Regions from separate parts of the Paeniglutamicibacter sp. NPDC091659 genome, predicted to be linked through region 2. Evidence: riboswitches for the same ligand, from Rfam matches in the RefSeq annotation. Region 2 holds a riboswitch; each other region holds the start of a gene.
The links. A riboswitch is a leader RNA that binds a small molecule or an ion and turns the genes downstream of it on or off. The one in region 2 is predicted to bind S-adenosylmethionine.
Positions count from the first base shown of each region.

Region 1: another riboswitch for S-adenosylmethionine. It lies ahead of ACIQLF_RS04015 (cobalamin-independent methionine synthase II family protein); the one in region 2 lies ahead of ACIQLF_RS07790 (acyl-CoA dehydrogenase family protein).
Region 3: another riboswitch for S-adenosylmethionine. It lies ahead of ACIQLF_RS17520 (bifunctional o-acetylhomoserine/o-acetylserine sulfhydrylase); the one in region 2 lies ahead of ACIQLF_RS07790 (acyl-CoA dehydrogenase family protein).

Region 1 is NZ_JBIVTO010000001.1:879,228-884,209, forward strand. It holds gene ACIQLF_RS04010 (N(5)-(carboxyethyl)ornithine synthase) at 1-964, shown strand, start outside; gene ACIQLF_RS04015 (cobalamin-independent methionine synthase II family protein) at 1,075-2,304, opposite strand; SAM riboswitch class I at 2,319-2,426, opposite strand; gene ACIQLF_RS04020 (DUF4232 domain-containing protein) at 2,544-3,725, opposite strand; gene ACIQLF_RS04025 (alpha-ketoglutarate-dependent dioxygenase AlkB family protein) at 3,832-4,503, shown strand; gene ACIQLF_RS04030 (endonuclease/exonuclease/phosphatase family protein) at 4,506-4,982, opposite strand, start outside.
Region 2 is NZ_JBIVTO010000003.1:21,667-26,648, reverse strand. It holds gene ACIQLF_RS07795 (LLM class flavin-dependent oxidoreductase) at 1-1,329, opposite strand, end outside; gene ACIQLF_RS07790 (acyl-CoA dehydrogenase family protein) at 1,411-2,748, opposite strand; SAM riboswitch class I at 2,756-2,852, opposite strand; gene ACIQLF_RS07785 (zinc ribbon domain-containing protein) at 3,145-3,726, shown strand; gene fmdA (formamidase) at 3,777-4,982, shown strand, end outside.
Region 3 is NZ_JBIVTO010000011.1:2,360-7,341, reverse strand. It holds gene ACIQLF_RS17530 (SHOCT domain-containing protein) at 1-105, shown strand, start outside; gene ACIQLF_RS17525 (homoserine O-acetyltransferase) at 208-1,350, opposite strand; gene ACIQLF_RS17520 (bifunctional o-acetylhomoserine/o-acetylserine sulfhydrylase) at 1,353-2,699, opposite strand; SAM riboswitch class IV at 2,773-2,888, opposite strand; gene ACIQLF_RS17515 (VOC family protein) at 3,058-3,702, shown strand; gene ACIQLF_RS17510 (hypothetical protein) at 3,782-4,027, opposite strand; gene ACIQLF_RS17505 (hypothetical protein) at 4,126-4,407, opposite strand; gene ACIQLF_RS17500 (CPBP family intramembrane glutamic endopeptidase) at 4,557-4,982, opposite strand, start outside.

The sequences.
Region 1 (4,982 bases), on a different contig from region 2:
GATCGTCCCACGCAGCGAGGTCTTCGCAAACGCGGACATCCTCTTGCTGCCAAAACCGCAGCTTGCCGACCTTGAGGAGATGCGTGAAGGGCAAACCCTGTGGGGTTGGCCGCACTGCGTCCAGGACAGGGCGATCACGCAGCTGGCCATCGACAAGAAGCTCACGTTGATCGCCTTCGAGGCGATGAACCACTGGGGCACCGACGGCAGTTTCGGGCTTCACGTCTTCCACAAGAACAACGAGGTTGCGGGATACGCATCCGTCATCCACGCGCTCCAACTCTGTGGCTCCACCGGCGACTACGGCCGGAAGCTCACCGCGGTCGTCATCGGCTTCGGCGCCACGGCCCGCGGGGCCGTGACGGCGCTGCGCGCCCACGGCATACACGACATCCGGGTCCTGACCAATCGCTCGGTCGCCGCCGTGGCTTCGCCCATCCACTCGGTGCAGATGGTGCAATTCGAACACGACGGGGGCCCGCACCTGAGCGAGGTCATCACCGACGACGGACGGGTGCCGCTGGCCCCGTTCCTTGCGGAGAGCGACGTGGTGGTGAACTGCACGCTGCAGGACCCCAACGCGCCGCTCATGTACCTGCGGACCGGGGAACTGGCCGCTTTCGCCCCCGGCAGCATCATCGTCGACGTGTCCTGCGACGAGGGCATGGGATTCGAATGGGCCAGGCCGACCACCTTTGCCGACCCCATGTTCACGGTGGGCAAGAACATCAACTACTACGCGGTCGACCACAGCCCGTCCTACCTGTGGAACTCGGCGAGCTGGGAAATCAGCGAAGCGGTGCTGCCGTTCGTCGAAGACGTGCTGGGCGGCCCCGGAGCGTGGCAGGCGAACAACACGGTGGCCAAGTCGATCGAGATCCTCGACGGCGTCATCCAGAACCCCTCGATCCTCGAGTTCCAGCACCGGGCAAAGACCTACCCCCACCTGGACGTCGAAGGCTAACCGAGTTCGCCCGATTGCTGCCCATCGGGTGGACCTGGGCCACACCCGAAGAAGCCGCCGCATGCTGGTGCGTGCGGCGGCTACTTCGCGGATGAAGCGGATTGTCTCGATCAGGCGATGACCGCGGCGCCCTTCCACAGGCGCTTGGTGGCCAGCGCCGCGCCGGCGCCGAGGGCCTCCAGCTTGGCCATGGCGATCTGCGGGTGGACACGTCCGCCCAGGCCGCAGTCGGTGGACGCGATCACGTTCTCGCGGCCCACCAGGTTCGCGAAGCGCTCGATGCGGTCGGCGACAAGCTCCGGGTGCTCGACCACGTTCGTGGCATGCGAGACGACGCCGGGGACCAGGATCTTTCCCTCCGGCAGCGCCCGGTCCTCCCAGATGCGCCATTCGTGCTCGTGGCGGACGTTGCCGGCCTCGAAGGAGATCATGCCGGCGTTGATGCGCAGCACCGGGTCCAGGATGTCGGCGAACGGGATGTCCGTGGTGTGCGGTCCGTGCCAGGAACCCCAGCACACGTGCAGCCGGATCCGCTCGGCCGGCAGCCCGCGCAGCGCGTGGTTGGTTGCCTCCACGCGCAGCTCGAGGAACTTCAGGTAGTCCTCGAGGCTCGGCTCCGGGTTGACCTGGTCCCAGGACTCGGCCAGCGACGGGTCGTCGATCTGCAGGACCAGCCCGGCATCGAGGATCGCCTTGTACTCCTCGCGCATGGCATCCGCGGCGGCGAAGAGGTACTCCTCGTCGCTGGTGTAGAAGTCGTTGGCCAGCCGGGCACAGGACGCGGGGGAGAGCGCCGCGAGGAAGCCCTCCTCGGTGCCCGTCGCCGCCATGGCGGTCTTCAGGTTCTTGATGTCCGATGCCACCAGGTCGTGCCCGGTGTAGGTCAGCGGCGCGACGACCTTCGGCTGTGTGGTGGCCTTGCGGTGCGCCAGGATGCCCGAGGTCGGATCCGCGTACGCCTCGGCGAAAGCCTGGCGGTCGCGGCGGTCCGGGAACGAGGTGAGCACCACGTTGCCGGGGGTGGAACGGTTGACCGAGGTCTCGGCCCAGCGGTCCACGGTGGTTTCCTCCAGGCCGCCGAGGCGGGCGAAGGAGTAGTTCCACCAGGCGCCGAAGTCGACGGCGGAGGACATGGTGTGCCCGAATTCGCCGTCGTTGGGGATGTCGATGCCCAGCTCGCGCTGCTTGGCGACGATGCCGGTGACCGAGGCCTCGAGGAGTCCGTGGAACTCGGGGGTGATCCCGTCGCGTTCCTTAGCCTCGTTGGCGGCCAGCAGCTCATCGGTGCGGGGCAACGAACCTGCGTGGGTGGTGCGGATGTGGCTGTTGTCAAAGGACATGGGCGATTGCCTACTTTCCATCGAACCTGGCAGTAGCACCGTTACCGTTTCAGAGGCCTCGTCGGCGGGTTAGGTTGCTGCGGCTTCATCGATCCAGGTCTCTCGGCCGCTCCGGATGGTTACGAATCAATACCTATCATGGAACAGTTTCTTGTCATTCTTTGGCGCGCTCGTGTTACGTCGTCCGGGCCGTGGTCAACCGGCGTGCCCCCGGCCACGGGCCCGAACCGTGCCGGAAGCTAGTCGTTGGGTCCGGGGTATGGGCTCGTTTCGACGGTCTTGCCTGCCTTCTGCCAGGCGGTGACGGACACGGTTCCCCTGTCGACGATGTCCAGGTCGACGGTCGAGTTCTGGCGCAGGGTGCCCGCGTACGGGGCCACCAGGACGTTGCCGACGCGGGTATCGCCCGCGGATACCATCGCATTCCATCCCATGAAGGCCTCGGCGCCCTGCCCGGGAGCGAGCGTCACGCGTGCGACTCCCGGGTCATCGGTCATGAACGAGCCGCCGTGGACCACCAGAACGTCGATGGCCCAGCCGTCAACGTTGTCGAAGGCGAGATCGGGGTAGGACGCCAGGACGCAGGAAGCCGCCCCTGCATTGGTCAGCCCCATGCGCATTGCCCGGTGGCCGGTCGCGCCGTCGGGTTCGGACACGGTCAGCGAGAGATCCTTGCCGTCGCACCAATCCGTTCCAGCCGGTTGCGTCGCATAGGAGACGCTGGGCGAGCCAATGGGATCGGGTTCCGGGGATGCGGGCGGGGCCGTGACAGGCGGGTCGAAAGCGGCCCGCGCCTTGGTTTCCCGGTGGGCCTGCGGGATCGCAATCACCAGGGTTGCGGCCATGAAGATGGCCGCAACCGCGACAAGGAGCCCCGGCATGCCGAAGGCCTTGCGTCGGCCGACGCCGTCGGGGCGTTGCCTGGCGACCAACGTCCCGGCAACCACCGGAAGCCATCCCCAGAAGATTCCCCAGTATCCCGCCGCCAAAAGGTCGGAATCGACGCCTTGGAAAAGCATTGTCAGACGCGGAGGCGGCCAGTTGGCGATGAGCTCGCCCAGCGCCGAGAGAACGCTTGTGGCAAAGGACGCAACGACAATGCACATCCACGTTGCGAAGAAGCGGATGCGCCTATGTGCAGGATCCAGCGCATTCAAAGGGCCGACGAGCAACAAGGCACAGACCGTGAAAAGCATGAACGTGAGCGTCGAAACCAGAGCCAAGAACACGGGCCAGATATCGACCGTCCGCCATGCAACGAGGGCTATCGTCTCCGGAAAGAGCAGCTGCACGAAGGACACGGTGAGCAACCCCGGGCGTGTAACCAGCCAGCCATTCAGCGCGCCGCTTAGCAGCCAGCCAACGCCTGCGAATCCCGCGATCCACGTGCTCCGGGCAGCCAGTCCTTTGTCGTTGCTCATGCCGACAAGCCTAGTCGCACGCCATTTCGGGCGATTCATGCTCCGGGGTAGGGTCGGTCACGGATAATGAAATCCTGGATTCGATCCGCGACCCGAGGAGATTATTTTGAGCACGCTCTTTTCGGAGAGTTTCCTTGACCGTTCCCGGCGGGAACTCAGCCCCGGCGCCGTCTGGGTTCCCGACTGGCTCGGTCTGGATGAACAACGCTGGCTTGTGGACAGGTTCCATGAGTGGGGGCGGGGACCCGTGCCGCCACGTGCCGCCAAGATCGGTTCGGGCGAAATGTCGGTCCAGACGGTATGTCTGGGCTGGCACTGGCAGCCCTATGCCTATTCCCGCAAAGCAACCGACGTCAACGGAAACCGTGTGCTCGAGTTCCCCGAGTGGATGGTCAGGCTGGGGCGCAAGGCCATCTTCGCAGCCACCGGCGACCCCGTCGCCGCGGAGAACTACACGCCGGACACCGCCCTGGTGAACTACTATTCGGACGACTCGAAAATGGGCATGCACCAAGACAAGGACGAACAATCGACCCAGCCGGTCGTCTCGATTTCCATCGGTGACACCTGCCAATTCAGGTTCGGAAATACAAGCAGCCGGAACAAGCCCTATGAAGACATCGCGCTGGCTTCGGGGGACCTGTTTGTCTTCGGCGGCCCGGCACGATTGGCCTACCACGGGGTCACGAAGATCCTGCCCGGCACCGCGCCCGCCGAGTGCGGCCTGGCCGCGGGGCGGATCAACATCACCATGCGGGTGACCGGCCTGGAGGGTTAGGGTCAGGACCCCGGGAGATTCACGGTGGCCCGCACGGCAAGGTGGTCGCTTTCCCCGGCGGGGACGACGGTGTTTGAGGTGACTTCCAGGCCCCGCTGAAGCACATGGTCCAAACGCATGAATCCAAAGGGCTCGCGCGGCCAGGTGAAGCCGAACATGCCTTCATCCTGGTTTGGCTCATCCATGGTTTCGGTGAGCACGGAGAAGGACCTGTCGGTCGATGTCGCATTGAAATCGCCCACGGCGATGACCGAGGGGCTCGTATCGGCCCGCAAGGTAGCAGCCAGCTGGGCGAGCATTTCATCGCGGTTTTCGTGGTCGTTCGGGCGGGCCGAGGCAGCATGCACGGCATAGAGGCGGATGCTTCCCGCCGCGGTGTCGACCTGGGTAGTCAAGGCCCGTTTCCAGCCCAGTCCCAGGTCCAGGGGCTGCGAGCGGGAAAGGGGGTACTTGCTCCAAACCCCCACGGTGCCGACCAC
Region 2 (4,982 bases):
GAGCTTGTTGCGCAGCGTGCCCTCGACGTACTCGCTTTGGTATGCGCCGCGGGCCTGCAGCTCCGGAACCACGAACTCGACGATGTCTTCGAACGTGCCGGGAGTGATGGCATAGGCGAGGTTGAAGCCGTCGACGTCGGTTTCCGCAACCCAGTCGATGAGCTTTTCCGCGACCTCGGCCCCGGAACCGACGGTGATCGGGCCGAAGCCGCCAACGCCGACCCATTCGGCAAGCTGGCGAATCGTCCAGGGGTTGCCGTCATCGCCGCTGGCCTTCTGGAACGTGGCGACGGAGGACTGGATGGCGTTCGACTTCACGTTGTCGCCGATGACGTCGTCCGGACCGTACGTGGACAGGTCGACGCCCATCCAGCCGGAAATCAGCGCCAGGGCGCCGTCAATGTCGGCGTAGGACTTGTAGTCCTCGAACTTTGCCTCGGCGCTGGCAGTGTCGGGGCCGGTGACGATGGTCTGCATGGCGTAGATGCGCACGTCGTAGCGGTCACGGCCAGCGGCCTCCGCGGCATCGCGGATCTTGGTGACGGTTTCCTTGAGGATTTCCTTGGTCGGCGAGGTCACGAACACGGCTTCGGCGTTTTCCGAGGCGAATTTCAGGCCGCGCGGAGAGGCGCCCGCCTGGAAGACCACGGGAGTGCGCTGCGGGCTCGGCTCGGTGATCGCGATGCCGGGAACCTTGAAGTACTTGCCCTCGTGCTTGATCTCGTGGACCTTGGTCGGGTCGGTGAAAATGCCGCGTTCGACATCGCGCACCACCGCGTCCTCTTCCCACGAGCCCTCGAGAAGCTTGTAGACGACTTCCATGTACTCGTCGGCGTGGTTGTAGCGCTCGTCGTGTTCCAGCTGGTCTTCCTGGCCCATGTTGCGTGCCGCGGAGGGCAGGTACCCGGTCACCACGTTCCATCCGACGCGTCCCTTGGTCAGGTGGTCGAGAGTGGCCAGACGACGGGCAAACGGGTAGGGGTGCTCGTAGGCGGTGCCGGCCGTGACGCCGAATCCCAGGTGTTCGGTCACTGCGGCCATGGCGGAGACGAGCATCATCGGATCGTTGACGGGAACCTGGGTTCCGGCGCGCAACGGCACCTCGTTGGAGCCGCCGAAAACGTCGTAGGTGCCCAGCACGTCGGCGATGAAGATGCCGTCGAACTTTCCCTTTTCAAGGGTCTTGGCAAGGTCGGTCCAGTAGGACAGGTCCTTGTAACGTGCGGACTGGTCCTTCGGGTGCTTCCACAGTCCAGGCGACTGGTGACCAACGCAGTTCATGTCGAAGGCATTGAAACGGATCTGGCGTTGTGCGGGAGTCGTGCTCATGATGTTCCTTTGCGGGGGTATGGGAAATCGCGGGTCGCAGAAGCAAACCCTGTCAGGGAAAGTTGTCTGTACCGAAAGGCCTTAGTAGCCGGCTGTTCCGGTGGTTGAGCCGAGGTCGCCGACGGCGTTGAGGCGTTTGGGAGCGGTTCCGTTTACCTCGTAGTCGCCGACGATGCGGGCCTTGTATATTGCGGGATTGTGGGTGGCGACGGTACGCGCGTTGCGCCAGTGCCTGTCCAAGTTGCAGCCCTTGGCTGTTGCCGAGGCCCCCAGCCCGTCAAAGAGCTTGGTCGCGGCCGAAAGAACCAGCGGCTGGACGATCGTTTGCGCCCGGTCTGCGGCGAGTTCACACACCGCAAAGCGTTCGGCCGGGCTGAGCGAATCATCGGCAAGTGCGACTTCTACCTCTGCGACAGCGGACAACACAATGGAATCCGTGGCGAAGGCGGTGGCCGAAATTTCACCGACCAGCTGCAGGACCTGGGGCTCGTTTCGGATCGGGACACCCGTTCCGGTGCTGAAGGTGCGGGTTCGGGCCTGCACCGCCGAGCGCACGTCGTTCAGCGACGCGCGGGTGATCCCTGCCTGCACGGCAAGCAGCACCAGCTGGAAGATCGCGGATTCCGGGTCGTTGGTTTGCTGTTCCTCCGGCAACAGGGTGTCGACCGGAACATCCTGGAACGTCGTGGACCCCGTCCCGGTGAGCTGTTGGCCGAAGCCATCCCAGTCGTCGTAGATCTTGACGCCGGAGCGCTGCGTGGAGACCACGGCGATCTGGCGGCCGGGAAGCTTCGGGTGGGAGGCTGCCACGGCAACCCAGTCCGCGTAGATGGTGCCGGTGCAATAGTATTTTTCGCCGGTCACGAACCAGTGTTCCCCGCGCTGCTCCAGGGTGGTGTTGAGAGAGCCAAGGGTGTTTCCGCCGCGTTCGGTGTAGGCGTTGCCGACGATCTGGCCGGCGGCGATTCGTTCGGTCCAGCGGCTGCGCACGGCCGGGTCCCGCAGCGTGAGCGCCGATTCGACGAAGGCGATGTGTGCACGCCACAGGTGCGCCACCTGCGAGTCCGCCTCGGCAAGTTCAATGAGGAGGCGGAAGAGGTCGCTCAGGCTTGCACCGTACCCGCCCTCGCTGACCGGGATCCGCAGGGCGCCGAAGCGCTCGCGGTTGAGCCAGCCGACCTGCTCGTAAGGGAGCGTCCGATTGGCATCGCGCTCGCTGGCACCTTCCGCAATCCGGGCAAACACCGGTCGGAAAATCGCGGCAAGTTCGTCGTAGTGCCCGTTGTTCGGAACACCCGGAGTCAGCTTGAGCAGGTGTCGAGCCGGCGCATTGCTTGCCAGCGCCTCCAACGAGACGGACCCAAAAATATTGGGGTCGGTTTCGACATCGAAGGTGTGAAGGGGGGACTCAGCGGCCATGATTGGTTCTCCATCGAGTCTGGCGTGAGCACCTACCGCCCAATTAAGGGGAGGGGTTGCTGCGGCGTCATTGAGCCAGATCTCTCGGCCGCTCTGGATGGTTGTTGTTCATATTTCTACAAGGTTACGTGGCACCGCGCAAATGATCGGCGTCACATTTGTACTTGCGATCACCCCATTGAACCCCTTGTACCGACCGGGATTCAAAGCTAGCCTGAGCGAAACGGGCAGGTGAGAACGCCTAATCTTGTCCGGTTGGCAATCCTGATCCGTCACGCTTCATCAGCGCCGAAAGGACACCCGGTCGGTCTTGTTGGTTACTCCACGTTGCTGCAGCTCTCGTCATACAGGGCCTCCGTGCCTGCGTGAAAATCCACCCGCCAGACGGCCGCAATCATGATTTTCTTGGCCAGGGCCATACTGCGCGCGTTTCCCACAGCCGATTGTCCTCCAGAAGCGACGATCGGGCGGTTTCGACTGAATCCCCGACGCCCACTTCGGCCTCGCCGGTCCGCCTCGCCGGCCCGATCCCTGGCCTTTCCGGCGAGAGATCGGGCCGACGTTCCCGCCTTGCGTGCTCCGTTGCCGTCCACGCGCCTTTCTGTCGCACATCCGTTGCCGTCCACGCGGGATCCGCCTTCTCAGGAACAACCCAAAACATCCGGTTTTCAGCCCCAATCGAGAGGACATTACATGCCGCTGTACGACTTCCGATGCCCCGAGGGAACAGTCTTTGAATCGGCGTTCCCCATGGCAACGGTGCCGGATTCCACAACCTGTCCCGAGTGCCGGCAGCAGGCCCGGCGCCAGATGAGTTCGCCTCGCCTTTCAATCGCCAACACCACCGAGTTCAAGCTCATTGATTCAGCGAAACGCAGCGCCCACGTACCGGAAGTGGTCACGGGCCGCACCGGTGCAACAAAACAGGCAACCCGATACACCCACAACCCCCTGCACCAAAAGCTTCCGCGCCCCTGACCGGACGCCGGATCCCCGCCCAAGTACGACATCGTTTAAGGAGAAGCACCATGCCAGAAGTGATATTTCCGCTCGATTCGACCAAGAAGTTCGAGGATCAGGAAAAACTCGGCCACAACCGTTGGCACCCGGAAATTCCGCCGGTGGCCACGGTCAAGGCCGGCGACGTTTTCCGCGTCGATTGCCGCGAATGGTTCGACGGAGCCATCAAGAACGACGACTCGGCCCAGGACATCCTCGATGCACCGCTGCTGACCGTCCACAAGCTTTCCGGTCCGTTCGCCGTGGAGGGTGCCAAGCCGGGCGACCTCCTGATCGTCGACATCCTTGACGTGGGCCCGATTCCGCAGGAGGACAGCGGGCCGCTGGCCGGCCAAGGTTGGGGATACACCGGCATCTTCTCCAAGAACAACGGCGGCGGCTTCCTGACCGACCAGTTCCCCGACGCCTACAAGGCAATTTGGGACTTCACGGGCCAGGTCGCCACGTCCCGGCACGTACCGGAAGTGTCCTTCGAGGGCCTGATCCACCCGGGCCTGATGGGCACCGCCCCGTCGGCCGCGCTGTTGGCCAAGTGGAACAAGCGGGAGGGCGACCTCATTGCCACCGATCCCCTCCGCGTCCCGCCGCTGGCACTTCCGCCGGAGGCCGAGCACGCCGTGCTGGGCGGGGTTCCGGCCAGCGAGTGGGGACGGGTCGGCTCAGAGGCGGCACGCACCGCACCGCCGCGCGAGAACGGCGGAAACCAGGACATCAAGAACCTCTCCAAGGGTTCGCGGATCTTCTATCCGGTGTTCGTCGACGGCGCGAACCTGTCCCTGGGCGACCTGCACTTCTCCCAGGGCGACGGCGAAATCACGTTCTGCGGTGCGATCGAAATGGGCGGCTTCATCGACCTGCGGGTGGACATCATCCGCGGCGGCATGGACACCTACGGGGTTTCGGAGAACGCCATCTTCATGCCGGGCCGCGTCGATCCGCAGTTCAGCGAATGGATCGCGTTCTCCGGCACCTCGGTAACCCTCGAGGGAGAGCAGCGCTACCTGGATTCGCACCTGTCCTACCAGCGCGCGTGCCTCCACGCGATCGACTACCTCACGAAGTTCGGGTACTCCCGCGAACAGGCCTACCTGCTCCTGGGTGCGGCCCCTATCGAGGGCCGGCTCTCGGGCGTCGTTGACATCCCGAACTCCTGCTCGACGGTCTACCTGCCCACGGCAATGTTCGACTTCGACATCCGGCCGTCCGCGAGCGGC
Region 3 (4,982 bases), on a different contig from region 2:
AAAACCATCGAAGAAAAACTGGCCGAGCTCGACAGCCTCCTGGCCCGCGGTCTCATCACCCGCGACGAGTACACGCAGGCGCGCCTCAAGGCACTGACCGACTAGATCCGCATAGCCCGCATAGACGTATGGCTCCGGTTGAAGAATGATTCTTCAACCGGAGCCATACGTCTTCAGTCCCTCAACAGCCTTCCGTAAACCAGATCCCTAGGAGAAAATCTGGTTTCGCAGCGCATCGCCGAGTTGTTCTATATCGGTCAGGAACCCGTCGTGCCCGATCGGCGAGGTGATGTAGCGGACCTCCACCGGGTTCGGCAGGGACTTCGCCAGTCGTTCCGATTGCTCGGGCCAGTACAGTCGATCGGAATCAACCGCCGAGACGAAGAAATTCACCGAGCCCAGGCGTGACAACGCAGCCTCAACCGAGCCGTGCCCGCGTCCCACGTCGTGGCTCATCAGGGCATCGGTCAGCACCAGGTAGCTGTTGGCGTCGAAGCGGCCCACCAGCTTGCCGGCCTGGTGGTCCAGGTAGCTCTCCACTTGGTAGCGGCCCCGGTTCAGGTCCTTCGACCCGACGGGAGCCTCACCGTCCTGCGCGGAGCGCCCGAAGCGCACCTCGAGCTCGGGTTCGGCACGGTAGGTGATGTGCGCGATCCTGCGGGCCAGGCCGAGCCCCGCCGAGGGGACATTGTCGTTGGCGTAGTAGTCGCCGCCGGCAAAGTCCGGGTCCAGGCGGATGGCAGCGCTCTGCGCTTGGGCAAAGGCGATCTGTTCCGCCGAGGATTCCGCTGTTGCCGCAACGACGACGCAGTTCTTCACGCGTTCCGGGAACTCGACAGCCCATTCCAGCACCCGGGCCCCGCCCATGGAACCGCCGAGAACCGTGTGCCAGACCTTGATGCCCAGGGCATCTGCCAGGCGTGCTTCCAGACGCACGGAGTCCTTGATGGTGGTGAACGGGAAACGCGAGCCCCACGGCTTGCCGTCCGGATCCAGGCTTGCCGGACCGGTGGAGCCAGAGCAGCCACCGACCATGTTTGCCGAGACCACAAAGTAGCGGTCGGTGTCCACGGTCTTTCCCGGTCCGACAAAGCCGTCCCACCAGCCGGGCTCGGTCGAGAGCCCGCGTGCGACGTGTGAATCCCCGGTCAGTGCGTGGGCAATGTAGACCGCGTTGGACGCGTCCTCGTTAAGCGTCCCCCAGGTTTCAAAGCCCAGCACCACGTCCGGAAGCACGCCGCCGGTTTCAAAGGTGTATTCACCCGTGTGAAGGTGCCGAAGGATCCCGTCCGGGGCGTAGCCCAGCGTCTGTGCCGTTTCGGCGTCGTAAAGCACCACGTCTGTCTCCACGCTCAATTAGTGGCACCCTGCAGTTCAACCTCGGCGAGCGAGGCGACTGCCTCAAAACCGGCCCGGAGGTCGGCAATGATGTCGGCAACGTTTTCAATGCCCACGCTCAGGCGCACCAAGCCGGGGGAAACGCCGGCGGCGACCCGCTCGGCCTCGGTGAGCTGCGCGTGGGTGGTGGAGGCCGGGTGGACCACCAGCGAGCGGACGTCGCCGAGGTTTGCCACGTGGGAGTGCAGCTTCAGTGCATCGACGAAGCCCTGGCCGGCCTCGAGGCCGCCGGAGATTTCGAAGGCAACAATCGCGCCGATGCCCTTGGGGCCGTACTTGCGGCCGCGTTCGAACCACGGGCTCGATTCGATGCCGGCGTAGTTGACCGACTCGACCTGCGGCTGCGCCTCGAGCCACTTGGCGACCTCCACGGCGTTGGAGACATGGCGCTCGATGCGCAGCGACAGCGTTTCCAGGCCCTGGGCGATCAGGAACGCATTGAACGGGGAAACTGCGGACCCCAGGTCGCGCAGCAGCTGGACGCGGGCCTTCAGGATGTAGGCGAGGTTGGCGCCGAGGATGCCGTTGACGCCCAGGTCGCGGCCGAAGACCAGTCCGTTGTAGGACTCGTCCGGGGTGTTGAAGCCCGGGAACTTTTCCGGGTCGGCGGCGAAGTCGAAGTTGCCCGAGTCCACGATGACGCCGGCGATGGCCGTGCCGTGGCCGCCGAGGTACTTGGTGGCCGAGTGGATCACGATGTCCGCACCCCATTCGATGGGACGCACCAGGTACGGGGTCGCAAGGGTGTTGTCGACGATCAACGGCACGCCGGCCTCGTGGGCGATGGCCGAGATCGATTCGATGTCCAGGACGTCCTGGCGGGGGTTGGATACGACCTCGCCGAAGAGCGCCTTGGTGTTCGGCTTGATCGCGGCACGCCAGCCGTCGAGGTCGTCGGGATCAGCAACAAAGGTGACCTCGATGCCCAGCTTGCGCAGCGTGTGCTTGAACAGGTTCTGCGTTCCTCCATAGAGGCTGGGGCTTGCCACGATGTGGTCCCCGGCCTCCGCGAGGTTCAGGATCGCGAAGGTCGTGGCGGCCTGGCCGGAGGCCAGCAGCAGCGCGCCGACGCCTCCCTCGAGGCTGGCAATGCGCTGCTCAACCGCGTCCTGGGTGGGATTGCCGATGCGCGTGTAGATCGGCTCCAGTTCCTGCAGCGCGAAGCGCGCGGCAGCGCTTTCCGCGGTCGGGAACACGAAGGCAGTGGTTTGGTAGATCGGCAGGGCCCGCGCACCGGTGGTGGCGTCCGGCTCCTGGCCCACGTGGATCTGACGAGTTTCAAATGACCAGTCGTTTGACATTATTCTCCCCTTCGAGGATTCAAGGGGTATGCCCGTAGCCGACACCTGTGGCGTCGGATTCTACGTAGGGGCATGCCCGCGCTTGTCCTGCGTCCTTGTGACGCAGGGCCTGGTCTTCACCCGGGGCACCCCACCGCGGTGGAGGGTTGCCGTCCAGCAAGCCGGGGCTTGTTGCTGGAACTCATGACCTTGTGAATCAGTCTGGCGCAAGGAAATGCGGGCGCGCAAGAACATCTCAAAATGTGACAACGCGGAAGGAATGGGACGCTGGCCCGAATTTGACCATGAAAGCGCCAGCCAAACTCAAGTTAGGTAACCCTAACTCGAGAGCCAGATCACATCGTGCCATGATGGGCACATGATGAGGTTGGACCATGTAACTTACGCTTGTGGACCCGACGGCCTCGCGGCAACTGCCGCTCGGATCGGCGCGGCCCTTGGACTCGAATCTGTAAAGGGCGGTATTCACCCACGATTTGGTACTCGCAATGTCATCTTCCCGTTGCAGAATGACCAGTACCTCGAAGTTGTCGAGGTACTGAACCACCCGGCATCGGACAAGGCACCGTTCGGTCAGGCCGTTCGCGCCCGTTCCGAACTTGGCGGCGGCTGGATGGGCTGGTGCGTTGCGGTTGATGACTTGGCACCGGTCGAGGCTCGCCTAGGCCGTAGCTCGGTACCGGGAAATCGGAAGTTCCCCGATGGACAGGAACTGACCTGGCGCCAGATCGGCGTCAACGGCTTGATCGCCGACCCGCAGGTCCCGTACCTGCTGCGTTGGGATGACGGGACGGAGAACCTGCACCCGTCGAAGGCACTGCCGCCGGTTGGCAAGATTTCGTCGATCAGCATCGCCGGATCCAGCGAACGCGTTGCAGACTGGCTCGGACAGCCCGAGCAGTTGCCGGTCGGCGACGTCACCGTCAACTGGCAGGCACCCAACGGCACGCCGGGAATCCTCTCAGTGACCTTCGAAACCCCCAAGGGTTCGATCACGCTATAGGGATTCATTAGGACAAGACAACAGCCTCGGGGTTGTGGTGAAACCGGAAGTTCCGGCCTCACCACAACCCCGAGGTTCTTTAACCTTGTTGCCGCCACCGGCCGGCCGCTCCCCCACCGGCGGCTCGCTGTACCTCGTCTTTCAGGATCTCAAAGTGCCGCACCATGATCGATCCGATGGCCATGAAGATGCCACCAACGAACAGGATCTGTTGGAGCGCAAAGACTGCGCCAGCGAACACGTCCCACGCCACGGGAATAGCGCCAAACAGCCATAGGGTCACGGCGGTGCTCGTGAAGGAAAAGACCACGCCGACAACGGCCATGGTCAATCCCAGCCTCAACATTTGTCTCGAACTCATGAAGTTTGGCATCGTCCCTCCGTCATCAGTGGGGTCTGTGACAGATCGCCGAGCAGCGATCGTCAGTCCTCTTCCGCACGGGGATGCATCTGCGGTTCCTGGCGGATTCCGTCCACGGCTGCCTCCGCCGAACGGACGACAAAGGACCCAGCCAGCAGGAACAGGCCACCGTAGAAGGCGCCTTGTTGCAAGACGTAGACAACGGCGCCGGCCATGCCAAGTGGCAGTTCGAAGTCGTTCTGGTTCATCGCCAGCCAGTTCCAAATCGGCGAAACAAGGATGTTGAAGAAAAGGCCGATGATGCCCAGGATCAACCCGACCCGAAACATTTTTTGTGAACTCATTGCTGCGGGCACTCGGTTCTCCTGACGAGGAACTCCCGGGCGTCATTTTCTTCCGAGAGGAAACGGGCTGACGGGAAACGGCTTTCCCGTCAGCCTAGCGAGACCCCGGCTTCGCGCAAGGGAACACAAATGCGGCGATCAAACCGTTTTTAGGAACCCACCCCGATGGCCGAACCCAAGAGCGCGTAACCGACGAATCCGGCGATATCCAGGAACGCATGCGCGATGACCAACGGCATGACACGGCCCCGCCGTGAATACACGTAGCCGAAGACGATGCCCATGGCGACATTGCCGACAAACGGCCCGATGCCCTGGTAGAGGTGGTAGCTGCCGCGCAGCACGGCGCTGGTGACAATGATCTGCCATTTGCCCCATCCCAGGCGACCCAGCCGCTCGAAGAGGTACCCTACGACGATGACCTCCTCCAGGATGCCGTGGCGGATCGCTGAAAGGACAAGGACAGGAATGGTCCACCAATAGTCGTCCAGCGCGGCCGGGACAATGAGCGTGGTCAGCCCCAGCGCGCGGCCCGCCGCATACACACCGAGCGTCCCAAGGCCCATGGCCAGGAA